DNA from 2 places in the Streptomyces sp. NPDC001663 genome. Region 1 is predicted to be linked to the other one. Evidence: riboswitches for the same ligand, from Rfam matches in the RefSeq annotation. Region 1 holds a riboswitch; the other holds the start of a gene.

What was found. Region 1 has a riboswitch for ZMP and ZTP ahead of ACFY1L_RS08545 (glycine hydroxymethyltransferase). Riboswitches for the same ligand answer to the same signal wherever they lie in the genome.
Region 2: it holds a riboswitch for ZMP and ZTP, as region 1 does, so the genes downstream of both, ACFY1L_RS31755 (bifunctional 5,10-methylenetetrahydrofolate dehydrogenase/5,10-methenyltetrahydrofolate cyclohydrolase) here and ACFY1L_RS08545 (glycine hydroxymethyltransferase) in region 1, are expected to answer to the same signal.

The regions. Positions count from the first base shown of each region.
Region 1 covers NZ_JBIAUR010000002.1:483,774-498,267, forward strand. Annotated here, with positions in the region: gene ACFY1L_RS08510 (hypothetical protein) at 1-28, opposite strand, end outside; gene ACFY1L_RS08515 (DUF3050 domain-containing protein) at 291-1,070, shown strand; gene ACFY1L_RS08520 (DMT family transporter) at 1,256-2,077, opposite strand; gene ACFY1L_RS08525 (hypothetical protein) at 2,227-2,568, shown strand; gene ACFY1L_RS08530 (glutathionylspermidine synthase family protein) at 2,601-3,785, shown strand; gene ACFY1L_RS08535 (AraC family transcriptional regulator) at 3,917-4,969, opposite strand; gene rocD (ornithine--oxo-acid transaminase) at 5,104-6,309, opposite strand; ZMP/ZTP riboswitch at 6,411-6,500, shown strand; gene ACFY1L_RS08545 (glycine hydroxymethyltransferase) at 6,544-7,995, shown strand; gene ACFY1L_RS08550 (hypothetical protein) at 8,091-8,828, opposite strand; gene ACFY1L_RS08555 (hypothetical protein) at 8,877-9,563, opposite strand; gene ACFY1L_RS08560 (hypothetical protein) at 9,730-10,743, opposite strand; gene ACFY1L_RS08565 (RNA polymerase sigma factor) at 10,730-11,332, opposite strand; gene trpS (tryptophan--tRNA ligase) at 11,422-12,435, shown strand; gene ACFY1L_RS08575 (2'-5' RNA ligase family protein) at 12,574-13,152, shown strand; gene ACFY1L_RS08580 (decaprenylphospho-beta-D-erythro-pentofuranosid-2-ulose 2-reductase) at 13,157-13,912, opposite strand; gene ACFY1L_RS08585 (FAD-binding protein) at 14,140-14,494, opposite strand, start outside.
Region 2 covers NZ_JBIAUR010000010.1:352,107-366,600, forward strand. Annotated here, with positions in the region: gene ACFY1L_RS31745 (RNA polymerase sigma factor) at 1-410, shown strand, start outside; gene ACFY1L_RS31750 (CU044_5270 family protein) at 403-1,377, shown strand; gene ACFY1L_RS31755 (bifunctional 5,10-methylenetetrahydrofolate dehydrogenase/5,10-methenyltetrahydrofolate cyclohydrolase) at 1,378-2,226, opposite strand; ZMP/ZTP riboswitch at 2,250-2,333, opposite strand; gene ACFY1L_RS31760 (nuclear transport factor 2 family protein) at 2,596-2,961, opposite strand; gene ACFY1L_RS31765 (hypothetical protein) at 3,133-3,465, shown strand; gene ACFY1L_RS31770 (type III PLP-dependent enzyme) at 3,556-4,758, opposite strand; gene ACFY1L_RS31775 (IucA/IucC family protein) at 4,755-6,488, opposite strand; gene ACFY1L_RS31780 (MFS transporter) at 6,488-7,681, opposite strand; gene ACFY1L_RS31785 (IucA/IucC family protein) at 7,678-9,357, opposite strand; gene ACFY1L_RS31790 (acetyl-CoA carboxylase biotin carboxylase subunit family protein) at 9,354-10,529, opposite strand; gene ACFY1L_RS31795 (ABC transporter substrate-binding protein) at 10,617-11,636, opposite strand; gene ACFY1L_RS31800 (ABC transporter ATP-binding protein) at 11,671-12,480, opposite strand; gene ACFY1L_RS31805 (FecCD family ABC transporter permease) at 12,549-13,598, opposite strand; gene ACFY1L_RS31810 (FecCD family ABC transporter permease) at 13,595-14,494, opposite strand, start outside.

The sequences.
Region 1 (14,494 bases):
AGTGGAACTCGGACTCGCGGCCCGGCATCACGTGATAGGCCACGGTGACGGTGACGGGATTACTGGTCACGCCGTCCAGTACGCAGAACCTCCACAGCACGTTCAAATATTAAACGAAGTTTTTTCGGCTGTCCGGATCGTGACTCTTTGCCAGCCTTTCGGTCGCCTTGTTGCGCTCTGTCGATCCGTACTGGAAGTAACTTTTCCCAAATTCGGGGAAGCGCTTGCCGGTTGAGCCGAAATAGCTGCACCATCGCTGTCCCCACCGCTTTCCCGATCGAAGGAGATCCATGTCCAGGTACGACTGGAATATGAACCACGAGGGAATTGACCGGGCCCGCTCCGTGATCGAATCCGCGCGGAAGGAAGTCACCGCGCACCCGATTTACCAGCGGATAAACACCCGGGCGGACATGGCGACCTTCATGGCGCACCACGTCTTCGCGGTGTGGGACTTCATGTCCCTGCTGAAGTCGCTGCAACGCGACCTCACCTGCGTCGACGTCCCCTGGTTGCCGCGCGGTTCGCAGGTGAGCCGACGCCTCATCAACGACATCGTGCTGGTCGAGGAGAGCGACGAGCTCAACGGCGGCTTCACCAGCCACTTCGAGCTGTACCGCGCCGGCATGGACGAGGCGGCGGCGGACACCACCCGCATCGACACGTTCCTCGCGCTGCTCACCGAGGGCCACGGCGTGCCTGCGGCCCTGCGCGGCGCCCAAGTCCCCGCCCCTGCCAACGAGTTCGTGCGCACCACCTTCGCGATCATCGAGGACCGCCCCCTGCACTGCCGGGCGGCCGCCTTCGCCTTCTCCCGAGAGGACCTGATCCCCGACATGTTCGACCAGGTCATCAAGAAGGAGGGCACGGACCGCTTCCCTCTCTTCTGCGACTACCTCGCCCGCCACATCGAGGTCGACGGCGAGGAACACACCCCGATGGCCATGCAGATGGTCGCCGACCTGTGCGACACGGACGACACACGCTGGCAGGAGGCGGCGGAAACGGCGACTCTGGCGCTGGAGGCGAGGTCGCGGCTCTGGGACGGGATCTTGGAGGCTATGGGGTGAGGGGAGGCCTCGGTGGGAGGGGGCGGCCGGCACGGGTCGACCGAAGGAGTCGGACGGCCGCCGCCGGCGGGGCAGGCGGGGTGGACGGCTGACGCGGGGCGGAGTCGACGGGCCGGACACCCGCCGCCGAGCGGGGTCGGACCACCGGACGGTCGCCGCAGGGCGAAGCCCGGAGGGTGTGTCCGTCAGGTCTCCTCTGCCGGTGCCTCGCCGAACCGTGCCAGTGCCAGCGCTCCCGCCACCGCCACGGCGAAGCCCAACACCGCCAGCCACTCGAGCCCTTCGCGTGTGCGGTCGCCGAGCCAGATCACCCCCACCGCCGCCGGGCCGATCGTCTCGCCGATCACCATGCCGGCGGTGGCCGTGGTCACCGACCCGCGTTGCAGTGCCGACGTCAGCAGCAGGAACGCGGCACCGCCACCGATGAGCAGCGCGTACGTCGCCGGGTTGGCGAGGAGGTCCGACGGCGCGAGTGAGTCGATCAGCCGTACCGACACCTCCACCACCCCGAACCCGAACCCGGCCCCCAGCCCGAGCACCAACGCCCGCCCGCGCCCGGACCACCGCCCACCCACCAGCCCCAGCCCCAGCACCGCCACGGCGATCGCGAGCATCGTCCACTTCAGCGCCATGGATCCCTCGCGGTCCCCCTCGCCCCCGGACGCCAGCCCCAGCATCGCGAGCCCGGCGCACACCACCCCCACCGCTCCCCACTCCGTCCGGCTCAGCCGCACCTGCAGCAGCCGCGCCGCGACCACCCCGGTCACCGCCAGACTGGACGCCAGGGCCGCCGCGACCGCGTAGATGGGAATCGACCGCAGCGCCGCGATCTGCAACAGGAACCCCAGCCCGTCCAGCGCCAGCCCCGCCAGATACCGCCACTGCCGCAGCGCCCGCAAAAGCAGCGCCGCCTCCCCGCCCCCGCCCTCACTGGCCGCCCGCGCCGCGACCGCCTGCAACACCGTCGCCGTACCGAAGCAGACCGCCGCACCGAGTGCGCACACCATCCCAAAGATCACAAAGTGACTGTAGGGGAGGGGCGGGCAGCGCGGGGCGCCTGCACGCACTCTCACACCCATCTCTAGGCTGACCTCGCAGTCGACACGCACAACGTCGACACCACAACAGGGACAACGGGACAACGGGGGACACGGACATGGCAGACGCACGCCGCCAACTTCGCTCGGGCACGGTCGTGCTCGGCGGCATGGGACTCCTGGCTGCCGCCCTCACCGCCTGCTCCTCCGACCCCGACAAGCGCTGCGTCGATCGCGACAGCTACAACCTCTCCAAGGGCTACAAGGTCGTCGCCGACAAGAACTGCACATCCACCAAGACCTCGGCGAACGGCGCCTGGTACTACGGCGGCAACAAGCAGGGCACCTGGGTCGAAGGCGGCTCCTTCACCAAGCCCCGCAAGGCCTCCAGCGGTTCCGGCGGCGGCCACGGCGTCTCCCGCGGCGGCTTCGGCAGCGGCAAGGGCAGCTCCGGCGGCTGAACCAGAACCCCGGACCAGGACCCGCACCCCCCATGGAACGCCACACCATCACCCCCCGCCCCGGCTGGCAGCAGACCGTCGAGGAACAGGGCCTCATCTACCCCCTCACCCGCCACCCCGACGGCTCCCTGCGCCCCTACTGGGACGAGAGCGCCTACTACTCCTTCACCCTCGCCGAGGTCGAGGCCCTGGAGGAGACCGTCGAGGAACTCCACCGCATGTGCCTGGCGGCAGCCGACCACATCGTCACCACCGGCCGCTTCGCCGACCTCGGCATCACCGACCCGCGCACCGCCCGGGCCGTGGCCGAGGCCTGGCACCGCCGCTGCGAACTCCCTTCCCTCTACGGCCGTTTCGACCTCCGCCACGACGGCACGGGCCCGGCGAAGCTCCTGGAGTACAACGCCGACACCCCCACCTCACTGGTGGAGGCCGCCTCCCCCCAGTGGTTCTGGATGGAGGAGCGCTTTCCCGGCGCCGACCAGTGGAACTCCCTCCACGAACGCCTGATCGCCGCCTGGAAGAAGCAGGCGCCCCTCCTCCCACCGGGCAGCCCGCTCTACTTCGCGCACTCCTCGGACGACGAACTCGGCGAGGACCTGATGACGGTGGCCTACCTGAAGGAGACCGCCGAACAGGCCGGCCTGGACACCGACTGGATCTCCATGGAGGAGATCGGCTGGGACCATCTCTCCGGCCGCTTCGTCGACAACCAACTCCGCTTCATCCGCAGCTGCTTCAAGCTCTACCCCTGGGAGTGGCTGACCACCGACGCCTTCGCGGACCACGTCCTCGACACCCTCGACAACGGCGGCGGCACGGGCACGACCCTGTGGATCGAACCGGCCTGGAAGATGCTCCTGAGCAACAAGGCGCTGCTGGCCGTCCTCTGGGAGCTGTACCCCGGCCACCCGAACCTCCTCCCCGCCTACCTCGACGGCCCGCGCGAGCTCGCCGGGACGACGGGTTACGTCGCCAAGCCGTTGCTCGGCCGCGAGGGCGCCGGCGTGACGATCCACAAGCCCGGCACCGAGGCGAACCTGCGTGAAGAGGCCTGCTCCTACCAGGAGTTGGCCCCTCTGCCCACCTTCGACGGAAACCATGTCGTACTGGGCGCCTGGGTCGTCGAGGACGAGTCGGCCGGCCTCGGCATCCGTGAGTCGTCCGGCCTGGTCACGGACGAATACGCGCGCTTCATCCCGCATGTGATCCGCTGAGGGCGCGGCTCGCGCAATCCGCTGAGGGGCAGCGTTGCTGCCGCCCGGCTCGGCTCCCCCGAACCCTGTTTTTCACGACCCGGGCGGCAGGCTTTCAGCATCGCTCCGAAACCCGCCGCGCGGCTATCCGATTACGGCGGAAACGGGGCCCCTTTGTGGATAGTCTCCGGCCCACCGGCGGCCGCAGACCCCATCCGCCGCCGGCCGCCCCGCAGGGTCTGCGACGGTGTCTCCCCGTACGACTGCCGGTAGTGCCCGGTGAACCGCCCGAGATGCACGAACCCCCAGCGCAGCGCCACATCGGTGACCGTCCCGAGCGCATGCCCCTCGGCGATGGCGAGCAGGTCGCGCCGGGCGAGATCCAGCCGGACCCGGCGCAGATACGCAAGTGGGGTCGTCGCCAGATGCGTGCGAAACCCCTCCCGCAGACTTCGCACACTCACCCGCGCCGCCAGCGCCATGTCGGCCACGGATATCGGCTCGTGGGCGTGCTCGGCACAGAACTCCACGGCACGGCGCACCGCGCCGGGCAGCACCGCCGGTCCCCGGCCCGCCACCGCGTCGCTCAGCCTGTGCGGCTGGGCGTCCAGCAGACCGTTGACCACGAGCTGCTCGAAGTGCCCCATCCCCAGCGGCGAACGCACCGCCAGCTCCGAGTCGGCGAACTCCGCGAACGCCCGCACCACCCGCAGCCAGGCCCGCACCGGTCCCGCCCGCCGGTCCAGCACCGGCGCGAAGAACAGCGGCGCCGACGGCAGCTCCCCGAGCCGGACGGAGAGCGCCCGGTCGAGGGTGGGCCGGGGGATGATCAGCACCCGGTTCAGGGTCTCGCCGCTCCACCGCATCGACAGTCGCTGCCCGGGGTTGACGATGCTCAGCGCGGAGGACAGCGTCACTCCGTCCGCGGTCACGGCCCCGTCCCCGGCGAGCGGAACGTGCACGTTGTAGAACTCCGGCAACTCCCCGGGCGTGACGTCGACCTCCGCCCCGTACCCCAGCTCGTACAGCGCCACGGCCCCCTCGTGCACACACCGGAAGCGTCCGTCGACCGGACGGTCGTCCAGCACCGTCAGCCGGTGCGGCGCGAACCGCGCGCTCACGAGCGCGTGCAGCTCCTCGACGTCACGGCCCTCGAAGAGCAGCCCCCGGCCGCCCGACACCCCACCCGAACCGGCTTCGCCCATGACGGCCATGCCCCTCGCCGCGCGCCCTGTACGGACATACAGCCGTCAGTCTCCCGGCCCGCCCACCGCGGGCCTAGGGCCATCCGCCCTCCAACCCGGGCCCGATGACCCCGCACATGACCCCTTCCGGGCTCCTAAACCCCAAGCACCGACCGCAGTTGACCGAGTCCCCAGTCCAAGTCCTCCTTCCCGATCACCAACGGCGGCGCGATCCGCACCGTCGCCCCTTGCGTGTCCTTCACCAGCACCCCCCGGTCCATCAGCTTCTCCGACACCTCCCGCCCCGTCCCGTACGCGGGACTGATGTCGACGCCCGCCCACAGCCCACGCCCACGCACCGCCGTCACCCGCCCCGTGTCGGTCAACTCCCGCAGCTCCCGGTGCAGATGCGCGCCCAACTCCGCCGACCGCGCCTGGAACTCGCCCGTCCGCAGCATCGCGATCACCTCCAGCGCCACCGCACAGGCCAGCGGATTCCCACCGAAGGTCGACCCGTGGTCCCCGGGCCGGAACACCCCAAGGACCGCGGCCGACGACACCACCGCCGACACCGGCACGATCCCGCCGCCCAGCGCCTTCCCGAGCACATACACATCCGGTACGACACCCTCGTGCTCGCAGGCGAACGTCCGTCCCGTCCGCCCCAGCCCCGACTGGATCTCATCGGCGACGAACAGCACGTTCCGCTCCCGCGTCAGCTCCCGCACCGCCGGCAGATAACCGGTCGGCGGCACCAGCACCCCCGCCTCGCCCTGGATCGGCTCGAGCAGTACCGCCACGGTGTTCTCCGTCATCGCGGCCCGCATCGCCGTCAGGTCCCCGTACGGCACGATCTCGAAGCCCGGCGTGTACGGCCCGAAGTCCGCCCGCGCCTCCGGGTCGGTGGAGAAGCTGATGATCGTCGTTGTACGGCCGTGGAAGTTGTTGCCCGCGACCACGATCTTCGCCATCTCCGCCGGCACCCGCTTGACCCGGTACCCCCACTTCCGGGCCGTCTTCACGGCGGTCTCCACCGCCTCCGCGCCCGTGTTCATCGGCAGCACCATCTCCATCCCGCACAGCTCGGCGAGCTCGGCGCAGAACGCCGCGAACCGGTCGTGATGAAACGCCCGCGAGGTCAGCGTCACCCGCTCCAGCTGCGCCTTGGCCGCATGGACGAGCCGTCTGTTGCGATGGCCGAAATTGAGCGCCGAGTAACCGGCCAGCAGATCCAGATAGCGCCTCCCCTCCACATCCGTCATCCACGCCCCGTCCGCGGAGGCGACGACCACGGGCAGCGGGTGGTAGTTGTGCGCACTGTGCGCGTCGGCGGCGGCGATGAGTGTCTCCGTAGCGGTCACGGGCTCTCCAGAGGGTGCCGAGTGCTGGGGTGCCCCCTTTCCTATCGTCGCTCGCATGGTGGACGCGGGACCTCCGCGCTTCGACGCGCCCGGTAGGCTGATCCGCGGGCCGTGACTGGCGCGCTGGGATGGGACCGACCATCGGGGAGCGGCCTGTGTGTGAGCGAGTGCCGTGCGCCTGGGCCAACCGTGAACCGTGAACGCTTCAAGCCACGCCGTCCGGAGGCCGACGACATGTCAGAGCAGCAGCCCCTGTCCACCGAGTCCACCGCCTTCCGCGCCGCCCTCGATGTGATCCGCGCCGTCGAGCCGCGGGTCGCCGACGCCATCGGCCAGGAGGTCGCCGACCAGCGCGAGATGCTCAAGCTGATCGCCTCCGAGAACTACGCCTCCCCGGCCACCCTCCTTGCGATGGGCAACTGGTTCAGCGACAAGTACGCCGAGGGCACCATCGGCCGCCGCTTCTACGCCGGCTGTCGCAACGTCGACACGGTCGAGTCCCTCGCCGCCGAGCACGCCAAGGAGCTCTTCGGCGCCCGCCACGCCTACGTCCAGCCGCACTCCGGCATCGACGCCAACCTCGTCGCCTTCTGGTCCGTGCTCGCCGACCGCGTCGAGGCTCCCTTCCTGGAGAAGGCCGGCGCCCGCCAGGTCAACGACCTCACCGACGCCGACTGGGCCGAGCTCCGCCAGGCCTTCGGCAACCAGCGCATGCTCGGCATGTCCCTGGACGCCGGCGGCCACCTCACCCACGGCTTCCGCCCGAACATCTCCGGCAAGATGTTCGACCAGCGTTCCTACGGCACCGACCCGGCGACCGGCCTCATCGACTACGAGGCCCTGCGTGTCTCCGCTCGCGAGTTCAAGCCGCTGATCATCGTCGCCGGCTACTCCGCCTACCCCCGCCTCGTGAACTTCCGCATCATGCGCGAGATCGCCGACGAGGTCGGGGCGACCCTGATGGTGGACATGGCGCACTTCGCCGGCCTGGTGGCGGGCAAGGTGCTGACCGGCGACTTCGACCCGGTCCCGCACGCCCAGATCGTCACCACCACCACCCACAAGTCGCTGCGCGGCCCGCGCGGCGGCATGGTCCTGTGCGACGACTCCCTCAAGGACCAGGTCGACCGCGGCTGCCCGATGGTCCTCGGCGGCCCGCTCCCGCACGTCATGGCCGCCAAGGCCGTCGCCCTCGCCGAGGCTCGCCGGCCCTCCTTCCAGGACTACGCCCAGCGCATCGTCGACAACTCCCGGGCGCTGGCGGAAGGCCTGATGCGCAGGGGCGCGACCCTGGTGACCGGCGGCACGGACAACCACCTCAACCTGATCGACGTCGCCTCCTCCTACGGCCTCACCGGCCGCCAGGCCGAGGCCGCGCTGCTCGAGTCCGGCATCGTCACCAACCGCAACGCCATCCCGGCCGACCCGAACGGCGCCTGGTACACCTCCGGCATCCGCATCGGCACCCCTGCCCTGACCACGCGTGGCCTGGGCACGGCGGAGATGGACGAGGTGGCGGGCCTGATCGACCGCGTCCTCACCACCGCCGAGCCGGGCACCACCAAGTCGGGCGCCCCCTCCAAGGCCCAGCACATTCTCGACCCGAAGATCGCGGACGAGATCTCCCGCCGAGCCACCGACCTCGTGGCCGGCTTCCCGCTGTACCCGGAGATCGACCTGGGCTGACCAACGCCCTCGTTCGCATCGCCCTCTCTCGAGTTGTCAAAGACCCGCGACTCTCAGAGACCGGCTCCCGGAGATCGACGCTCAAAGATCGACCGTCAAAGATCGATGAGTTCCTGTCGTGGCTCCTCCCGCGGCGGTCCGGCTCCCTGCCGGGCCGCCGCGCGGCGTATCAGCAGCGTGCCGCCGGCGCCGACCGCGACGCCCAGGGCCAACCCGGGCACCGCCCACCAGAGACTGCCGTCGTCCGGGCCGGTCCTCGAACGGGAGCTCCCGTCGCCGACGGTCTGCTGTTCGGACATGTCGAGCAGTCCCGACAAGGCCAGCCGTTCGTAGGCCGAGCGTGGCGCTCGGTGCCAGCGGATGTCGTCGTCCTCCACGTCCGGCGCGGGATCGGTGCGTACCCAGGGCGAACCGTCCTCGGCCTCGAACAGCTGGTCCTCCCGCTCGACCGCCACGTCACCGCCCGGCGCCCGGTTCGTCTGCGGCCAGCCGCCCACCCCGGTCAGCCCCCAGACCACGGTGATCCGCACCGGCGGATACCGGCCCTCCGCCCACGCCTGCGGCACCCGCTGCGTCCCGGTGTACGTCGGCTGCAGCAGCTGCCACAGCCGCGCGAACTCCGGCTCCCCGGAACGCAGCGCCGTCGTCCGCGCCGAGCCGCCCGTGACGACCATCGCAAGGTCGGGGATGTCCCGGCCCTGCGCCCGCACCGCCGCGACGGCCCCGTCAGAACGGTCCGTCCCGTCGACCGCCCCGGCCACCGGCGCGCCGCACACGACCAAAGCCACCGCCGCCTGCGCGAGACCGGCAAGTCGTACCGGCCGTATCCCCATCCGTCTCTTCCGCCGTGTCATCCGTCCCCCCTCCCGAGCGTCCGGTCCTCACACGTCACGCAGTTCCTGCCTGGCACCGGGCTCCCGCCCCCGATGCCACCGGACCAACGGTCCCCGCGAGGCGAACGGCCGCAGAACCAGCGCCAGCACGGCCCCGGCCCCCGCACCCGGCAGCGCCCACCACCAGTCGGTGCCGTCATCCGCCCCGGCCGCGGAGCTGCTCACCGTGGCCTTCTCCGCGTCAGGAGTGGCCGCGGCATCCGTCCCTTCCGACTGCCAGGGCGCCGGGAAGATGCCGACGTAACCGCCGCCCGAGGCCTTGCCCATCACGCCCAGCTTCTTGAGCAGGGCACGCAGCTGGGCGGGGTTTCCGGCGCGGTGCCAGTAGCCGTCGAGGTTGTCCGGCACATTGGCCGCCGTATGGATCCAGACGGCGCCCGTCCTCGAGTCGACGGGGAAGACGCGGTCCATCCGCCAGGGCGATATGTCGTGCGCCAGCCAGGTGACGTTGATCTGGCGTGCGCCGGCCAGGTCGGGCCCCGGAGGCTTCTCCCGGGTGCCGGTGCCGGATGGGCCGAGCAAGCGCTCCAGCTGTGCGTACTCCCCGTCCGAGTAGTACAGCGCGGAGGCCTCCCCGCTCGACGGCGATGTCACCAGCACGCTCGTCGGACCACCGGCCGAAGCCGACGACGCGCCCCACACCATCAGGGCGAGCGTCGCCGCCAACACCCCCATCAATGCGGTCAGTTCACGAGTCCTGCCCCTCCACCCATGCATGACGTCCCCCAAGTGGTCGGTCCCCTGCGGCCCGTCCCCGAGCCGCGTGTCACTTCTGGTACACCGCCCGACCCGCCGGGGTTCCCACCCCGACCCCGCTATTTCGAGGAGTTGCCTGGGGACTTCATTGCGAGGACTTCTCCAGGGACGCGGCGATCTCCACGGCCCGAGCCTTGGACGCCACCCCCTCCAGCCGGAGCGTCACATCCCCCTCGCCGGTCCAGTGGCTCCACAGCAGCGTCGGACCGGCGGTCCGCTCCTTGCGGGTGAAGCGGTTCCCGTCCGCGTCCACCAGCCAGAAGCTCAGCAGATGCGGGCGCGGGAACCACAGGGCGTAGTCCTGCAGGCCGTCGGCCGAGGGCTCCCCGCCCAGCGCTATCCACTCCGGCGGCTCGCGCACCATCTTGGCGAAGGCTGGGTCCAGCCGCTCCGGGAACTCGTCCAGCCTGACCGTGCGCCCACCCTCGCGCCAGCACAGGGTCACCAGGAAGCGCCGGTGCGGCTCGCCCGTCACCGCCACCGTGTCCGGGACGCCGAGCGCCTCCGGCACCAGCGGCTTGAATCCGGCCCGGCGCTCGGCCTGCCCGAGCGACACCGACCTGCCGCAGCCGGGTACCTCGGCGCCCGGTGAGGGCAGCGCCGACGGGTCGTAGCGCACCTCGACCCCGCCGAAGTCGAACCAGTCGAAGACCGCGGCCCGCACCGGGGGCGTGAGCACGAGCACCGTCAGCACGCCGCACAGCGCCGCGGTCAGCGAACGCCACCGCATCCGCGTCCAGCGCCGGACCGCCCGCAGCCGCTCACGGGCGCCGGGCGGCTCGGCCACCGGGGCCGGTAGATGCTCGGCCAATATCTGCCCCAGCACTCGCTCGACCATCGTCTCGGAACCGATGGAGCCGCCGGCATCCTCGGCACCCTCGGTCCCGGGCGCATCCAGCGACCGGCCGAGCGCCCGCAGCTCGTCCGGCAGCCGCGAAGGACCGCCGTCGCGTCCCCGCCCGCGATCACGACCCCGCAGCCCCGGCCCCCAACCGGGACCCCGGTCGTCGCCACGCCCCCGTGGGCCCCGGCCACCGGCGCCCCCCGGAGCGCGGCCGCCCTCACCCTCGTACGCATCGCGTCCTTCACCCATGCTCATCACCCCCTTCCCGAGGCTCGAAATCCGGCAGGAGTCGGCCCAGCTTGCGCAGGGCGCGATTGAGGCGGGACTTGACCGTCCCGCGGGGCCAGCCCAGGGCCTGGGCCGTCTCGGACTCGTCCATCTCCAGGAGGTAGCGGTAGGTGACGACCAGGCGGTGCTCCTCGCTCAGCTTCTCCAGGGCGGACAGGAGCGCCGCGCGGCGCTCCGTCTCCAGCGTCGCCACCGCCGGGTCCGCCGATTCCGGTATCAGCGGCTCCGCCTCCACGAACGCCGCCTCCCGGCCGGCGAGCGTGCGCTGTCGCGCCGCCGTGCGCACTGTGTTCCTCGTCTCATTGGCGACGATCGACAGCAGCCACGGCCTGAACGCCGCGCCGTCCCGGAACCTGCCCAGCGCGCAGTACGCCTTCACGAAGGCCTGCTGCACCACGTCCTCCGCGTCCGCACCCGCCCCGAGCGCCGCGGCCGCCCTGAGCGCGATGCCCGTATGGGCCCGCACCAGCTCCGCGTACGCCTCGGGCTCCCCCGCGCGTACGCGTGCGATCACCGCGGCCTCATCGACGATGCGGCCCCCCTCCCGCGTTCTCACACCCTTGTTACACCGCGGAAGACGGATCGGTTCCCACCTGTTTCCGACCGGTTCCGGATCGCCCTCCGATACCTGAGAGAATGGTGAACATGGCCTCTGATCGTCCCCGCGTGCTCTCCGGAATCCAGCCCACCGCAGGCTCGTTCCACCTCGGCAACTACCTGGGCGCCGTCCGCCAGTGGGTGGCCCTGCAGGAGACCCACGACGCGTTCTACATGGTCGTCGACCTGCACGCGATCACGGTTCCGCAGGACCCGGCCGAGCTGCGCGCCAACACCCGGCTCGCCGCCGCCCAGCTCCTCGCGGCCGGTCTCGACCCGGACCGCTGCACGCTCTTCGTCCAGAGCCACGTCCCCGAGCACGCCCAGCTCGCCTGGGTCATGAACTGCCTCACCGGCTTCGGCGAGGCCTCCCGCATGACCCAGTTCAAGGACAAGTCCGCCAAGCAGGGCGCGGACCGGGCGAGCGTCGGCCTGTTCACGTACCCGATCCTCCAGGTCGCCGACATCCTGCTCTACCAGGCCAACGAGGTCCCGGTCGGCGAGGACCAGCGCCAGCACGTCGAGCTCACCCGCGACCTCGCCACGCGCTTCAACGGCCGTTTCGGCGAGACCTTCACGATCCCGAAGCCGTACATCCTCAAGGAGACGGCGAAGATCTACGACCTGCAGGACCCGTCGATCAAGATGAGCAAGTCGGCCTCCACGCCGAAGGGCCTCATCAACCTCCTCGACGACCCCAAGGCCACCGCCAAGAAGGTCAAGAGCGCGGTCACCGACACCGACACCGTCATCCGCTACGACGCCGAGAACAAGCCGGGCGTCAGCAACCTGCTCACCATTTACTCGACCCTCACCGGCAAGTCGGTCGCCGAGCTGGAGCAGGACTACGAGGGCAAGATGTACGGCGCGCTGAAGACGGACCTCGCCGAGGTCATGGTCGGGTTCGTGACGCCCTTCAAGGAGCGCACCCAGCAGTATCTGGACGACTCGGAGACGCTGGACTCGATCCTGGCCAAGGGCGCGGAGAAGGCGCGCGCCGTCGCCGCGGAGACCCTTGCGCAGGCCTACGACAAGGTGGGCTTCCTGCCCGCCAAGCACTGACCGCACACCACCGCACAGACGTACCACTGGGCAGAGCGCTGCACATCACTACGGTTGCGCCTGCCCGCAGCACAGCCGTGGCCGTACAGTCGATAGCCGACGGCTCAGAACAAATCCGTCACGACGACAGGAGACGAAGTGGGGACCGTAACGATCGGCGTGTCGATCGCGGTCCCGGAGCCTTACGGCAGCCTGCTCCAACAGCTGCGCGCGGGCTTCGGCGACGCCGCTGCTCACGGCATCCCCACACACGTCACGCTGCTGCCGCCGACGGAGGTCGACAGCAGCAGCCTGCCGGCCGTCGAGGCCCACCTCACCGAGGTCGCGGCCGGCGGCCGGCCGTTCCCCATGCGGCTGTCCGGCACCGGCACCTTCCGCCCCCTCTCACCCGTGGTCTACGTGCGGGTCGTCGAGGGCGGCGAGGCGTGCGGCGTGCTGCAGAAGCAGGTCCGTGACGCCTCCGGCCCCGTGGCGCGCGAACTGCAGTTCCCCTACCACCCGCACGTGACGGTGGCGCACGGCATCGACGACGAGGCGATGGACCGGGCCTTCGAGGGGCTCGCCGACTTCGAGGCCGAGTGGCCGTGCACCGGCTTCGCGCTCTACGAGCAGGGCGCCGACGGCGTCTGGCGCAAGCTGCGCGAGTACACCTTCGGCCGCTCGGCGGTGCCGCCGCAGGCCGGGCATGTGGAGCGGGGCACCATCCCGAGCCGCTAGCCGGCTAGACCGGCAGCCGCCGGAACAGGCCGCGCGGCAGGTGCCGCAGGGCCGACATCACCACCCGTAGCGCGCCCGGCACCCACACCGTCTCCGAGCGGCGCCGCAGGCCCAGTTCGATGGCCGTCGCCACCGCCTCCGGGGTCGTCGCGAGCGGGGTCTCGGGCAGGCCCGCGGTCATCCTCGACCTTACGAACCCGGGGCGTACGACCATGACGTGCACGCCCGTGCCGTGCAGCGCGTCGCCCAGGCCCTGCGTGAAGGTGTCCAGGCCGGCCTTGCTGGAGCCGTAGATGAAGTTGGCGCGCCGGGCGCGCTCGCCGGCGACGGAGGAGAGCACCACGAGCGAGCCGTGGCCCTGCGTCTGCAGCGCGCGTGCGCTCACCAGGGCCGCCGACACGGCGCCCGTGTAGTTGGTCTGCGCGACGCGCACCGCGGCCGCCGGTTCGCGCTCGTCGAGCGCCTGGTCGCCGAGGATGCCGAAGGCGAGCAGCACCATGTCGACGTCGCCCTCCGCGAAGACCTTGCCGAGCACCGCCTCGTGGGCGTCGGGCTCGAGCGCGTCGAAGGCGAGGGTGTGCACGTCCGGGCCCAGCGCGCGCAGTTCCGAGGCGGCCTTCTCCAGGGCGGGCGAGGGACGTCCCGCCAGCCACACCGTGCGGGTGCGGCGGGCGATCAGCCGGCGTGCGGTGGCGAGCGCGATCTCGGACGTACCGCCGAGGACGAGCAGGGACTGGGGGAGACCGAAGGCGTCCTTCACGACAGCAGCTCCTAGGGGGTGTTGTTCGGATCAGGTCGGCTGTGAGGAACGGTGCGTCCTGGCCGAGCCCGGGCGGGGTCATGGAGGTCCCCCGCTCGAGCGAAGACGAGAGTGAGGGGAGACTGACGACAACGCGGCTGGGGGTCCCCGCACGCCTTTGGGGCAGTGGGGGAGGGCGTGCCAGGGCCCGCGACGCCGAGCTGGTCCAAACGACACCCCCTGGGCGCCTAGAGGGCGAGACGGCGGGAGAGATCGGACCTGAACACACCGCGCGGATCGAGTTCCGCGCGCAGTGTCCGGAAGTCGTCGAGGCGCGGGTACATGGCGGCGAGGAGTTCGGGGCGCAGCCGGGAGTCCTTGGCGAGGTAGACGCGCCCGCCGGCCGCGGCGACCTCCTCGTCGAGTTCGTCGAGGAACGCGCCGAGACCGGGTAGGCCCGCCGGGATGTCCAGGGCGAGCGTCCAGCCGGGCGCGGGGAAGGACAGCCAGCCCGGGTCGGCGTCCCCGAAGCGCTTGAGGACGGCCAGGAAGGACGGGCACCGGTGTTCGGAGATGCGCCGTACGATCCCGCGCAGCGCCTCC
Region 2 (14,494 bases), on a different contig from region 1:
GGGCCGACCTTCCGGGGTCCCCGCTGCCCTGGCTGTACGGCGTGGCACGCAACTGCCTGTCGAACGCGGTACGCGGCTACGGACGGCGCAGGCGGCTGGTCGACCGCCTGGGCAACGACGAGACCGCGCACGGCCGGCACATCGTGGACAGCCCCGACACGGACACCCCCGGTGGCTGGGTGCACGAAGCGCTGGCCCGGCTGTCCGAGGCCGACCAGGAGGTGCTGCGCCTGACGGCATGGGAGGAACTGGGCATCGACGAGGTCGCCGTCGCCCTCGGCTGCGGCACACGGGCCGCGTCGATGCGGCTGCACCGCGCCCGGCGCCGGCTGAGAGCCGAGATAGACCGCGTGCGTCCCACCGCGACCTCCGCCGACGCGATCCCCTTGAAGGAACACGGCCATGGCTGACGAACTCGAACTCCTGCGCCGCGCCAACCCGGTGCCGGCCGACGGCCCCCACTTCGGCGAGGGCCCCCTGGACCACAACGCCGAGCGGCGGCTCGACCGGCTGCTGCACGACCGGCCCGGCCCCCGTCGCCGCACCCGGTTGGTCTGGGGCCTCGCTGCCACCGCCGTCGTCGCCGCGACCGCCCTGACGCTGACGCTCGGCGGTCCGAGCACCGCCCCGGCGGTCGCCGCACCCCGCGCACTGGTCGTCCAGGCCGACTCAACCCCCGTACCACTGGATCAACTGGCCGACCGGGCAGCACAGTTGGCTGCCAAGGAAGCCGCGTCGAAGCTGCGCAAGGGCACGCACGTGCAGTCCTGGAGCATGGGCATGAGCGATGACAAGCCCCCGGTCACCCTCCCCGAGGAGCGGGTCGTGCGCTGGAAGGCCGACGGCAGCCACACCGAACTCGTGGTCGCGACCGACCCGCGGCACCCGGGCCGGCCGGTCCTGCGCGACGACGGCGGCGATCCCCACCTGGTCGAGGACGGCCACGTCATCAGCCGGCAGACCTATCCGCCGAGCTGGAGCGACGCACCGCCCGAGTCCCCGCCGCCGCACGACACGGCACAGCTGCGGGCCTACCTGAAGGAGGCCACGTACACCCGCACGACGTTCGGCACCCCCGAACTCCTCGACGGTGTCCAGGTGTTGCTCGACCACTGGACCCTCGGCGCCCGCGAGTCCGCGACGCTCGCCCGGCTCCTGGCGGACACCGAGGGACTGCGCCCGGTCGGCCAGGTGACCGACCGGCTCGGCCGGCGCGGCCAGGCCTATGTGTACGAGGGCTCCGGCTTCCGGCGAATGCTGATCATGGACCCGTCCACCGGCGCCGTCCTCGGCCTGGAGACCGTCCTGACCGAGGCGGAGCCGGAGTACGGCGTCAAGGCCGGCGACGTCGAGGACTACAGCGCCTGGATGCGCTGATCACACCCCGAGCTGCCGGGCGGCGGCATCGACGGTCTGCTCGAGCAGCGTGGCGATCGTCATCGGACCGACCCCGCCCGGCACCGGAGTGATGAGCGAGGCCCTCTCCAACGCGGAGTCGAAGTCGACGTCGCCGACGTTGCCCGGGTTGTACCCGGCGTCGATCACGACGGCGCCGGGCTTGATGTCCTCGCCCCGGATCAGCCGCGGCCGCCCCACCGCGGCGACCACGATGTCCGCCTCCCGGACCACCGACGACAGGTCCCGGGTGCGGGAGTGGCAGTACGTCACCGTCGCGTCGCGGGCGAGCAGCAGCATGCCGACCGGCTTGCCGAGGATGGCGCTGCGGCCCACGACCACGGCCCGCTTTCCGGACGGGTCGACGTCGTACTCGTCGAGCAGCCGCATGATCCCGCCGGGGGTGCAGGAGACGAAGCCCGGCAGGCCGAAGCTCATCGTCGCGAAGGAGGCGAAGGTGACGCCGTCGACGTCCTTCTCGGGGGCGATCGCCTCGAACGCCGCCCGCTCGTCGATGTGCTCGCCCATCGGGTGCTGGAGCAGAATGCCGTGCACACCGGGGTCCTCCGACAACTCCCGCAGTTTTCCTAGGAGTTCTCCGGTGGTCGTGGCGGCGGGCAGCGCCACGTGCCGGGACTCGATGCCGGCCTTGCGGCAGCGGTTCTGCTTCATGCGGACGTACGTGACGGAGGCGGGGTCCTCGCCGACCAGCACCGTGGCCAGACAGGGGGTCGTGCCCGTGGTTTCCGTGAGGTCGGCCGCGCGCTTGGCGGTGTCCTCGACGATGCGCCGGGCGAGTGCGGTGCCGTCCATGAGCCGGGCCTGAGACATGATCCACTCCTGGGCTGGTGTGACGGGATCGCCCAGGCGCACGGCATCGACTCTGCGTGGCCGCTCCCCGGTGGTGCTCCACCTCAGCGCCAGTCACGGCCGCCACCAGCCTAACCGAGGCCGTGGATACGGCTCATCGACGCAGGATGCGCCGCCTGCGTCCACGGCCGGCATGCTGTGCCGGCGGAAGCGGGCGAGGTCGCACCGCCCGCAGCACCGACCGCAGCAGAGCGACGGACGCCAGCCCTTCCGCCGCGGAAACCCGTCCTGGCCGCCGAGGCCGGGCCGCACGCACTCGCCCCAGCGCCGCACGCGCCGAGAAGGTCCAGGTCAACCGGGTTGTGACCTGGACCCTCGCGGTTCTGCTTCCTACTCGTCCCATGCCTGGATCAGGACCTCATCTGTGATCTTCCCGTCGCGCAGCGTGATCATCGACTCGGCCAGGACACGCGTCCCGTCCGAGTACCGGCACGACTGGCTGTAGGCGGCATGGTCGCCCTGGACGATGCACTGGTCGACCTTGTGCGTCATGTCACGGCTGTAGATGTCCTCGAGAAGTGCCCCGATCTCCTCGCGACCGCGCAGGATCTTGGGCTGGCTGGGTTGGGTGTTGCGGTCCACGATGCGTATCTGCGCATCGTCCGCGTAGAGCGACAGAAGATCTGCCGCCGTGTGTGCTTCGACGCCCCGGCGCAGAGTGTCGGCGCTGAAGGCGGGCGTTGCCGCGGTGCCCATGGTGACCTCCTTCGAGGGCCGCGACCCGACAGGAGCCCGGGCCGCGAGGGGCTCACCTTCGAGACTCCTCCGCCCCGGCAGGCTCGGCAAGCGCAGCCGACCGCTGCGCCTGACGGGTGAGCGAAGCGGCACCCCCGTGTCCGCCGGGCGCCCGGTGCCGTTGCTGAATTCATGATCTCAACACGACGTATCGTCACCGCCGTTGGTCTCGCCGCAGGGCTCACCGGCCTCGTCGCGCCGCTGGCGCATGCGGACGAAGCGGCTGTCGCGAACGCGGCCGTCCCGGGCACCGACCTGCTCAACCCGATCACCACGGTCGACGCGCTCAGCGCCACCGCCGTGCCGGTGGAGCGCAAGGCACCCGAGGCGACCAGGGAGACCAAGGAGACCAAGCCGCAGGCTCCGCGGCCCGAGCAGGTGGAGCAGCTCAGGAGCATCAGGGATCTCAAGCAGTTGCACCGGGTCGCCGACATGCAGGCCAACTGGGCTGCTTGGGGCCGTTGAGCGGATCGACGCCGCATCGCGCGTCCCAAGGAGGGCCGTCCGGAGAGCCGGGCGGCCCTCCGCTTTGACGTCCGGTCTGTGAATTGACTTTCACGTGACGGACGCATCGAGGAAGTGAAAGCCTGGCGCGGGGTGCATCAGGAAATCGTGGTGGGAGATGTTCCACGCGTAGGCGCCCGCCAGCGAGAACACCACCCGGTCGCCCGCCCTGAGCCCGGGAGCCGGGACACGCCGGGCCAGGACGTCCTTCGGGGTGCACAGCTGCCCGGCCAACGTGACCCGTTCGCCCTCGGCCGCCGACCGCGGCCACGGGTGCGGCCAGGTGTCCACCGGCAGTACGGAACAGGGCTGGTCGTGTCCCTTCGTGGCGGGGGTCCGCAGATGGTGGGTGCCGCCTCGGACGACGCCGAACTCCTCGCCATGACTGTGCTTCACGTCCAGCACCTCGGTGGCGTACCAGCCGCAGTAGGCCGTCAGTGCCCGCCCCGGCTCGATGCGCAGGGTCAGCCTGGGGTGCGCCTCGGTCAGCCGGGCGAGCCCTTCGCCGTATGCCGCCCAGTCGAATCGGCGTTCGGGGGCGGTGTAGTCGACGGTCATGCCGCCGCCGACGTTCACTTCGGAGAGCGGAACGCCCAGACCCATGGCCCAGGTTACGACGGACTCGGCCACCGCCAGCTGCTCCGCCGCCTCCAGGCCGCTGGCCAAGTGGGCGTGAATTCCCCGTAGTTCGAGGTTCTGATACGTGCCGTCGGCGAGGGCCCGGACGACCTCGACCGCCCGCACCGGATCAAGACCGAACGGCGTCGGACGGCCGCCCATCGCCAGCGCACTCCCCGCCAACGACCCGTCTGTGACAGGCAGGTTGACGCGCGGCAGCACCGCCACCTGCCGCCCTGGCGCGCAGCTGCGCGCCAACTCGGCCAGCATGCGCAGCTCGTACTCGCTCTCCACATGGAAACGGTCGACGCCCAGTTCCAGTGCCGCCGTCACCTCGGCGGGGGTCTTGCCGGGACCGCCGAAGGCGAGCGGCCGGCCCGGAACCGCCTTGGCGACATGGGCGAGTTCACCGCCCGAGGAGACCTCGTACCCGTCGACGTAGGAACCGAGCGCGGCGAGGATCTCCGGCTCCGGGTTGGCCTTGGCGGCGTAGTACAGCTCGACCCGCTCGGGCAGGGCGTCCCGTACAGCGGCGGCGTGCGTGCGCAGGGCCGCCAAGTCGTAGAGGTACGCGGGCAGTTCGGCGGACGGCAGGGACAGGGCGTGGTCGCGGGCCGCGGATGTAGGGGCGGTCATCGGGGGCTTCCGTTCGAGTCGCGCAGGATGTCCTCGGCGAGCGGGGACGGCAGCCGGACGTAACCGGCGTCCCGGTCGGCCCTGCGCTCCCAGCGGGTGAGCAGGTTGGCCTTGGCGGGCAGCGGCACTCCGGCGAGCAGGGCGGCCAGGCGGGGCGGGCAGCCGTACTGGTCGGCGTGCGTTTCGAGCGTGGCGCGCACCCGGGCCCACAGCGCGGCCTCCGCCTGCGGGTACAGGTCGGCGAGGGCGGCGAGCAGCTCTGCGACGTGGTTGACCAGCAGGCAGTAGACGACCCGGTCCCAGCCGCGCTGCGCGTCGTACGTCATCGGGCCCGCGACCTCGGGCGGCAGCGCCGCCAGCGTCTCGGCGTGGTGCTCGGGGACCAGCTTGGTGCCCTCCAGGTCGCGGAAGAGCACCTGGGCGGGCCTGCCGTCGCCGTCGACGCAGATCAGGACGTTCTGGAGATGGGGTTCCAGGACCAGGCCGTGCTCGAAGTAGGCGGACAGGACGGGCGGGACCAGCAGGTCCAGATACGACGACCACCAGGCGAGGGCCGTCCGTACGTCCGCTCCCTCCAGCAGACGGGAGATGTGGGCGGCGCCGGTCGGGTACTCGTCGGCGACGGCCGCCGCGAGCAGGGGAGTGGTGCCCGGGGCGAGGCGGTGCGGGAGGCCCTCGCGGACGATGACGCCGAAGCCCTCCAGCAGCTCGCGGTCCGGGGCACCGTCCGGGCCGGGGAGGGCGAGCGTGCGGTAGGCGGGCTCGCGGAGGACCGCGCTGCCGGGGAAGCGCTCGGCCAGCTCGGCGAGGGCCGGGGCCAGGGCGCGGGTCAGGGCGACGGCGCCGGACAGCTCGTAACTGCTGTTCTTGCGCAGGCAGTTGGTGATGCGCACGTTCAGGCTGAACTTGAGGAAGGTCTCCCCGTCGTACAGCGTCCGCACCGACGCGGTGGCGGCGAAGGGTCGCCCGCCCTGGCCGAGGTCGAGAACGTCCCCGCGGTCGAGAGCGGCGCGCAGCAAGGGATGTTCGCGCAGCGCCTCGTACTGCCAGGGGTGGGCGGGCAGCAGCCGGTAGCCGTCGGGGACGTCCGAGCGCAGCCCGTCCAGCGGGGCGACGGCCGAGGCGGCGGCGCACTCCTCGGCAATCAGGCCGGCGCGGACCGCGAGGTGCCGCAGCGGGAAGGAGGCGCCGACCTCCGGGGCGTACGCGGACCAGGCGCGCGGATCGCCGGTGCGGGCCTTGGGCGTCGGGTGGAAGCGGTGGCCGAACAGGAGGGACTGCTCGGAGGCCAGGTAGGCGGAGAGCCGGTCGTCCGGGGCCGACACCGCGCGCGTGGCGGCCAGCGAGGTCGCGACGGCCTCGTGGCTGGAGGCGAGCTGCTCCAGGAACTCCTCGTTGCTCACCCCCGTACGCAGCGACAGCTCGTCGTGCGTGTACTCGGCCAGCCGCCGCCAGTCCACCTCGGTCCACTCGCCGTCGCGCTGTTCGGCGACCGGGCCGGTGAAGCGGTGCGCGCCGAGCAGTGAGGTGCGGCGCAGGGCCACGCGCAGCAGGACCCCGCGGCGGGGCAGGCGCAGCAGCAGGCGGCCGTCGGTGACGACGGACTGGTGCTCGGGTCCGGACACCTCGCGCAGCAGGCAGTTGAGGAGGGTGTGGGCCGTCGCCTCGTCGGCGGTGGGCAGGGCGGCGGGGGCGGCGGTGCTGCCGAGCGAGTCGGTCAGGGAAGGCATCAGCGGCTCCGGCGGGTGCGGTGGTTCAGGGTGGTCAGGAGGGTCGCGAGGACGGTGACGGCGGCAGCGGTGCCGCCTATCAGCACGGGTGCGGCCGGTCCGAAGCGAGCACTGCCCGCCGCCGCGGCCACGCCGGCGGCGACCGCGCCGGCCTTGGAGAAGAACTCCAGCGAGCCGAACATGCCGCCCGGCGCACGGCCCCTGGCGCAGTCGGCGGCCAGCACCGACAGACACACCAGGCCGAGCGTGAGACCGGCGCCCAGCAGCAGTCGTACGGCGATCAACGTGGTCAGCGAACCGGCGACCCCGTGCCCGGCCAGCCCGAGCGCGATACAGGCGAAGCCGAACGCGATCCCGGCCCGCGGACGGTCCCGGAACGCGGAGTGCACCGCCAGCGCCGACACCAGATAGACCAGGTGGGGCAGGGCGAACAGGACACCGGACAGCGCGGGCGAGGTTCCGGGCAGCCGGTCGTCGACCAGTGCGATCAGGTACGGGAAGGAGATGACGGTGGAGAACACGAAGGCGAACTCCAGGGCGTACAGGGTCTTCAGCGGGACCATCGGTGTCGTCCGGTCCGTCTCGGGCTCGCCCTGAGGCTGCTCGACGGGCTCCGGTTCGGGCAGCGCCGCGAGCAACAGGGCGGCCGTGAGCGGCAGTACGGCGAGCAGGGCGTACTGGCGGTGCGGCGACAGCCACCCGGACAGCGAGCCGACCACGATCGGCGCCACGACCAGCGCTGCCCGCGCGCTGCCCTGCATCAACGTGAGCGCCTTGGACAGGGCCGGACCCTGCAGGGCGGCGCCCAGGTATCCGTTGGACGCGGCGAACGTGCCGCCCAGGATGCCCTGGAGCACGAGCGCCACCGTGAAGGTGACCAGCGAGTCCGCCCAGCCGGCGAGCAGGAAGGCCACGGCGAGCCCCAACTGGGCCCGCAGCAGCAGTCGTTTACGGCCGTAGCGATCCGCCAGCCGCCCCCACAGCGGGGCACCGAGTGCCCCGAACACGGTCGGCACGACGTAGAGCACGCCCGCCCAGCGGGCCCGGTGATCGCCCAACTCCGGCAGGATCTCGGTGAGATACGGCGGCAGTCCGAGCGCCGCGAAGGACGCCACGAAGTAGCAGCCGGCCACCGCGTGCACATGACCGCGGCCGAACCCGGACCGCGGCATCCGCAGGGCCTGAGTGCTCATACCGAACCACCGCCGGACAGCAGGTAGTTGGGGCCGGTGGTGTAGTGCTTGTTGATGTCGGCGGCACCCGAGCGTTCCTTGGAGAGCAGCGTGCCGGCCGTCACCATCGCCTTCACCGGCAACCGCGGCGCGTTCAGCACGCGGGCGCGCAGGACGGCTCCCGCGTCGCCACCGAGCCGGTCCACCGACTCCGTCAACCGGGTGCGTATGAGACGAAGCACGGCCTCGCGCTGCTTCGGCAGCCCGAATGCGTAGGCGCCCGCGCACAGATGGACCGTGATCGTCGCGAACACGTCGGCCACCGGCCCGTCGTCCGTACCGAAGATCCGCGCGTCGTCGAAGCCCCACGGCCCCGGGAGTACGGCATCCAGTCGCACGGAGTTGATGCGCGGCCCGTCGTTGTCCTTGAACAGCAGTCGCAGCTCACCCGGCCGCAGCACCACCGAGATGTTCTGCTGGTGCGACTCCAGCGCGATGGCGTAGCCGAAGAGCGTGGTCTGCCAGTCGAACAGCAGCGTCAGGAGGGCGTCCAGCAGGGCGAGCGGGTCGCCGCCGTAGAAGCGGTCGGCGAGGTGGTCGACGACCTGCCGCCCGTCGGGCGCCTCGGCGAGGAGGGCGGCCAGCGGCACGACCGCCGCGTCGTCGAGGCCGGCCGGGTAGCGGCGGCACAGGACGGCCAGCAGCTCGTGACCGGCATGTGCGTACGTCGTCTCGTCGGCGTGCAGGATCGTGTCACGGAAGCGCGGCTCGCGGGCGATCACCGCCTCCAGCAGCCGCTGCCCCGCCGCCCCGTCGACGAGGGTGCCGGGCTTGACGGTCCGCTTGTTGCGCAGGCCCAACGTCGCCGTGGCCAGGGGGAGTTTGAGATGCAGCGACGGGTCCGCGACCGTGGCGACCGTGCGCATCGACAGGGTGGGTACGACGTCCAGGTGGGTGCGGTCGGCGAGGACCGCTCCGTCCGGGAGACCGGCGGCCGACAGGGCCTCGACGGTCAACGGATGGACGGGCAGCGGCACATGGGTGTCCCGCAGCGCATCCAGGCCGAGCGTCGCGGGCATGGGCCAGACCTCCGGGAGGTTGCCGGTCAGGGTGACCGCCTCCCGGGGCACGGCGAGCCAGCGCAGCGCGAAGCGCGGGTGGAACTCCGGTGCGTAGGCGCGCAGTTGATCCTCGGTGAGTCCCGAGCGGCCGCGCGCGGTCGGATAGACGGGATGGTCGAGACGGGCGGCGAGCGTGTCGTATACCAGGCCGCCGCCCAGGCCGGTGGCCAGGTCTCCGAGTCCGGCCAGGACCTCCGCCCGCGTCGCCGTGTGCAGCCGCAGAGTGGCCAGCGTCTGCCGGCACTCCTCGGCGAAGGCGTCGAAGCCGCTCCGGTCCTCCGGCTCGGCGAGCGCCCGCAGCACGCCGAGCACCACGTCGTACGAGGTCAGCTCGCAGCCGTCGGACTCGCGGACGAGCAGGGGCAGCCGGGCCGCGTACTCGCACTGGTAGCCGTCCTCGGCGACCGGGAGCAACAGGGCGTCCTGCCCGGCGGGCAGCCGCAGCCAGTCGCCGTCCGGCCGGCGCAGGAGTGTGCTGCGGGTGCGCAGGCCGACCACGTCCTCGCGCAGCAGGGCGCTCAGCACGCGCGTGACCAGCTCCGCCTCGCAGCCGTCCGTCACGGTCGGTGCGGTCACGGCTGGATCTCCCAGCGCTGCGCGCCCAGGAAGTCGGCCGACATCCGGGCGACCGTCGCCTGGTCGGTGCCGACGGCCCGCAGGACGCCGAGGTAGTCGCGGTTGGTGCGGTAGAGCTCGTGGCGTTCGCCCACCTCGCGCAGCGGACGGTACGTCAGATGCACGTCGGCGACGGTGAGTTCTGCGGCGACAGGGGCGTGCGTCAGGGTTCCGGCGCGGTCGGCGCACGGGTACTCCAGGCGCGCGGCGCCGTCGCCGCGGGCGCCCAGGTCGGCGGGGAGCGGCTCGCCCAGGTGGGTGCGCAGGATCAGCTCGAAGAGCGGTATCCGCAGCAGCCGGGCCAGCAGCAGGTCGCACTGGTCGCCGATGGCACGGTAGTTGACCTCGATGATCCGCGCCCGGCCGTCGTGCACCACGAACTCGGTGTGGCAGGCGCCGAATCCGACGCCCAGGGAGTCCAGTTGGGCGAGGACCTGCGCGACGACCGGCTCGGGGTGGGCGGGGACGTAGGTGAGGCGTTCCTCGATGAAGTACGGCGGCGGCGACAGCTCGGTGTGGAAACCGCCCAGGACATGGCGGACTTGTCCGTCGCCGAGGGTCTCCAGGGTGTACAGCTCGCCGGGGAGGTACTCCTCGACGACCAGGACGGCGCCTGGGCGCCGCTCGAGGATCTCCTTGGCGTGAGCCACGAGCTCTTCCGGGCCGTCGACGAGGACGACGTCCTCGCTGGCCACGCCCTCGCGCGGCTTGAGCACACATGGGTACGGCGTCTCGTCCGGCGCGACCGCCTCGGTCAGCTCGGCCGACCAGACCGTGTCCACGCCGGCCGCGGCGAGCCGGCGCCGCATCTCGGCCTTGTCCTTGGTGCGCAGGGCGGCCCGCCAGTCCTTGCCGGGAAGCCCGAAGTAGTCGGCGGCAAGGGCGGCCTGGGTCTGGAGGTGGTCGCTGTTGGTGAAGACGGCGTCGGGGCGGTGGTGCGTCGAGATCCGGGTGATGACCGCCCGGTGGTCGCGGACGTCGCACGCCAGGACCTCGATGTCCGGGTACGTGCGGCGGTGCGCGTCGGGCTGGTCGGTGAGGACGGTTACGTCCAGGCCCATCTGGGCGGCGGCGGGCAGGAAGCCTTCGGTGACGGAGTCGGTCGGGTTGAGGGCAAGCAGGTACAGACGCATGGGTGAGGAACAACTTCCGCTGGCGGGTGGGGGGTTGGGGGCGGGCCGAGGCCGTGCCGGGTGCGACCCGCCCCGAAAGAGCGGGAGTTACTTCTTCGGGAGCTCCACGCCGGTGGCCTTCGCCACGTCCTTGAGCATCTGCTCGGCGGCCTGGACGCCGATGCCGGACATCCAGGTCTCGTCCGGGACCTCGTAGACCTTGCCGTCCTTGACGGCCGGCAGGGACTTCCAGACCGGGTTGGAGGTGACCTGCTTCTTCTGGGTCTTGTCGTCGACGTCGGCCGAGGTGACGAAGACCAGGTCGGCGTCGGCCTGGTCGATCTCCTCCGGGCTGACGTCCTTCATCGTGACGTCGGGGTCGTCGGAGACCTGGGACTTGGGCCGCTTGAAGCCGATGTCGTTCAGGACGACACCGCTGTAGGAGTTGGACTGGTACAGACGGGTCGGACCGGCGATGAAGCGGACCACGGACGCGGTCGGCATGGTGCCGCCGTCCTTCTTCTTGATCGCCGCACCCAGCGCCTTGGCCTGTGTCTCGTACTCCTTGAGCTTCGCCGCGGCCTCCTTCTCCAGGCCCAGCGCCTCGGCGTGCACCTTCAGGTTCTGCTTCCAGACACCGCCGGTGGTCTCGGTGAAGACGGTCGGGGCGATGGCGCTGAGCTTGTCGTAGACCTTCTCGTGGCGGACCTTGGAGGACAGGATCAGATCGGGCTTGAGCGAGGCGATCTTCTCCAGGTTGGGCTCGAGCAGCGGACCGACGTCGGCGGTGCCGCTCAACTCGCCCTTCAGATACCTCGGGAAGCCGCCCTCGGTCTTGAAGTGCGGGGCGACCGCGCCGACCGGGTCGATGCCGAGCAGGGTGACGTCGTCCAGTTCACCGGTGTCGAGCACGACGACCCGCTTGGGCTTCGACGGGATCTTGACGTCGCCCATCACGGTCTTGAGGGTGCGCGGGAAGCCGGCCGACGAGGAGCCGGAGGCCTTCGCGGTGTCGGCCGCGTCGGTCTTCTCGCTGCCGCAGGCGGCCAGTACGGCCGTACCGAGCACGACGGACAGCAGCACGGCGATCAGCCGGCCGATTCCGCGCAGGGGAGAGCGCTTGAACATGGGGGGTTGGTCCTTCTGGTAGGGGTGTTACGGGTCAGGCGGGCGCGGCGGTGTGCCGCACCGCACTGCTCTTCGGAACGATCAGCGGGGTGCCGGTCTCCGGGTCGGGGATCACCCGGCAGTCCACCTCGAACACGGACCTGACCAGGTCCGCGTCCAGTACGTCGGCCGGGGCGCCGGCGGCGGCGAGACGGCCGTCCTTGAGGACCACCATGTGGTCGGCGTAGCGGGCGGCCTGTCCGAGGTCGTGCAGCACCATCACCACGGTGCGGCCCGCCTCGGCGTGCAGGGCGGCGACCAGGTCGAGCACGTCGAGCTGGTGCCTGAGGTCGAGGAAGGTGGTCGGTTCGTCGAGCAGGAGCAGCTCGGTGTCCTGCGCCAACGCCAGCGCGATCCAGGCGCGTTGACGCTGACCGCCGGAGAGCCGGTCGACGGGATGGTCGCGCAGGGCCGCGGTGCCGGTGCGCTCCAGGGCGGCCTCCACCGCCTGCTGGTCGGCGGCCGACCAGGGACTGAGCAGCCGCTGGTGCGGATAGCGGCCCAGGCGTACGAGCGCCTCCACGGTGATCGCCTCCGGTGTGACCGGTTGCTGTGGCAGCAGTCCCATCCGGCGGGCCAGGGTGCGGGCGGGCATCCGGTGGATGTCGGCGCCGTCGAGTGTGACACTGCCGGCGGACGGCGCCAGCAGGCGGCTCAGACCGCGCAACAGGGTCGACTTTCCACAGGCGTTGGGCCCGACGATCGCGGTGACGGCGCCGCCAGGCAGCGTCAGGTCGAGCCCGCCGACGACGACCCGGTCGCCGTAGCGCAGATCGAGGCCTCGGGTTTCGAGCTGGTTGGTCATGTGCGGCTCCTGATGCGCTTGCTGTGCTCCGGCCGTACGTGGTTCGTGGCCCGTCTTCGATACGCCGGTCATGCGTGACTCCTCTGCACGGGCGAGCTCTGCCGGAACATCAGGACCAGCAGCCAGGGCGCCCCGAGCGTGGCCGTGACCGCGCCCACCGGAAGTCCCTCGACGGGCAGCAGATGCTGCACCACCAGGTCGGAAGCGAGCAGCAGCACCGCTCCGGTGAGACTCGCCAGGCCCAGCGAGGCGGCGGTCGGCGGCCCGGTCACGAACCGCACGATGTGCGGCACCGCGAGCGCCACGAACGTCACCGGACCGGCGAGCGCGGCGGCCAGCGACGCCAACGCCACGGCGACGAAGAGGAGTTGGAGACGTGCGGCCGACGTCCTGACTCCCAGCGCGCCCGCCGAGTCGTCCCCGAGGTCCAGCACGGCCAGCCTGCGGTGCAGTACCAGGGCGACGGTGAGCGCGAGCACCATGGCGCCGCCCGCGCCCCACACCTCCGTCCACGTCCGCCCGTACACCGAACCGGTCGTCCACTGCAGCGCCGACCCGGCGAGCTCGGCCGGGAAGCGCACGATCATCAGGTTCACGGCGGCGGCAAGGCCGGCCTGCACGGCGAGCCCGGTCAGCACCAGCCGGGTCACGGCGAGCCCGGACCGCCAGGCGAACACGCCCAGCAGCAGCGCCGCGAGCAGCCCCCCGCCCAGCGCCCCGACCGGGATCAGCAGCTGCGAGGCCCCGGCGGCGACCAGCGCGACCGCGCCCAGCGACGCCCCGCCTGTCACGCCCATGACATCCGGGGACGCCAGGGGATTGCGGAACAACCGTTGCAGCACACAGCCCGCCGCGCCCAGCCCGGCTCCGGCGACGATCGCCGCCACCGCCCGCGGCGCCCGGAACTGCTGCACCACCAGCACATCCCCCGAATCCCCGAGGCCGACCAGCGCACGCAGCGCGGTGGTCGCGGGCATCGGCATCTCACCCGTCGTCAGGGACACGGTGAGCAGCACGAACAGCGCGACGAGACCGGTCGCGGCGAACAACAGGACGCGGTGACGCACCGGGACCCGGGAAGCGGACTTCGTACGGAGGCCTGCGGCAGCGGCGGTCATCGGGCCACCTTCCGCGCAAGGAGCGCCAGCAGGGGCGCGCCCAGGAACGCAGTCACGATGCCGACCTCCAGCTCCGAGGGCCGGATCACCATTCGGCCGAGCACGTCGGCCGACAGCAGCAGCAACGGTCCCGCGATGAGACAGCCGGGCACCAGCAGTCGGTGGTCGCCGCCCAGCAGCGGTCGTACGAGATGGGGTGCGGCGAGGCCGATGAAGGCGATCGGACCGGCCACGGCGACCGCCGACCCGGCGAGCAGCACGACCGCGAGGCCGCCGGCCAGCCGGATGCGGGCCACCGGGACGCCGAGTGCCTGGGCCGAATCGTCGCCCAGGGCAAGGGCGTTGAGGGCGGGGGAGACCGCCAGGGCGACCACCAGGCCGAGCAGCAGGGTCGGCAGCACCGGCCACAGCACGTCCAGCGGCCTGCCGGACAGGGAGCCGGCCAGCCAGAAGCGGGCCTCGTCGAGCGTGCGCTGGTTCAGCAGCATCACGGCCGACGTCCAGGACAGCAGCACGAGTTGGAGGACGGTGCCGCCGAGCGCGAGCCGTACGGGATCGATGTCCCCCGCGCGGCGGGCGAGCGCCTGGGCGAACAGGGCCGCGCCCGCGGCGCCGGCGAACGCGAACCACACATACTGCACTGGGTCGTTGAGCTTCAGCGCGTAGATCGCGACCACCACCGCGAAACCGGCGCCCGCGTTGATGCCGAGGGTGGTCGGCGACGCGAGCGGGTTGCGGGTGATGCCCTGGGCCACGGCCCCGGCGACCCCGAGTGCCGCCCCGACCGCCAGACCGATGACGGTCCGCGGCAGCCGCAGCCCGGTCACCACCAGCGCCTCCCGGCCGTGGGTGTGGCCGAACAGCGCGTCGGCCACCGTCGACAGGGGCACCGAACG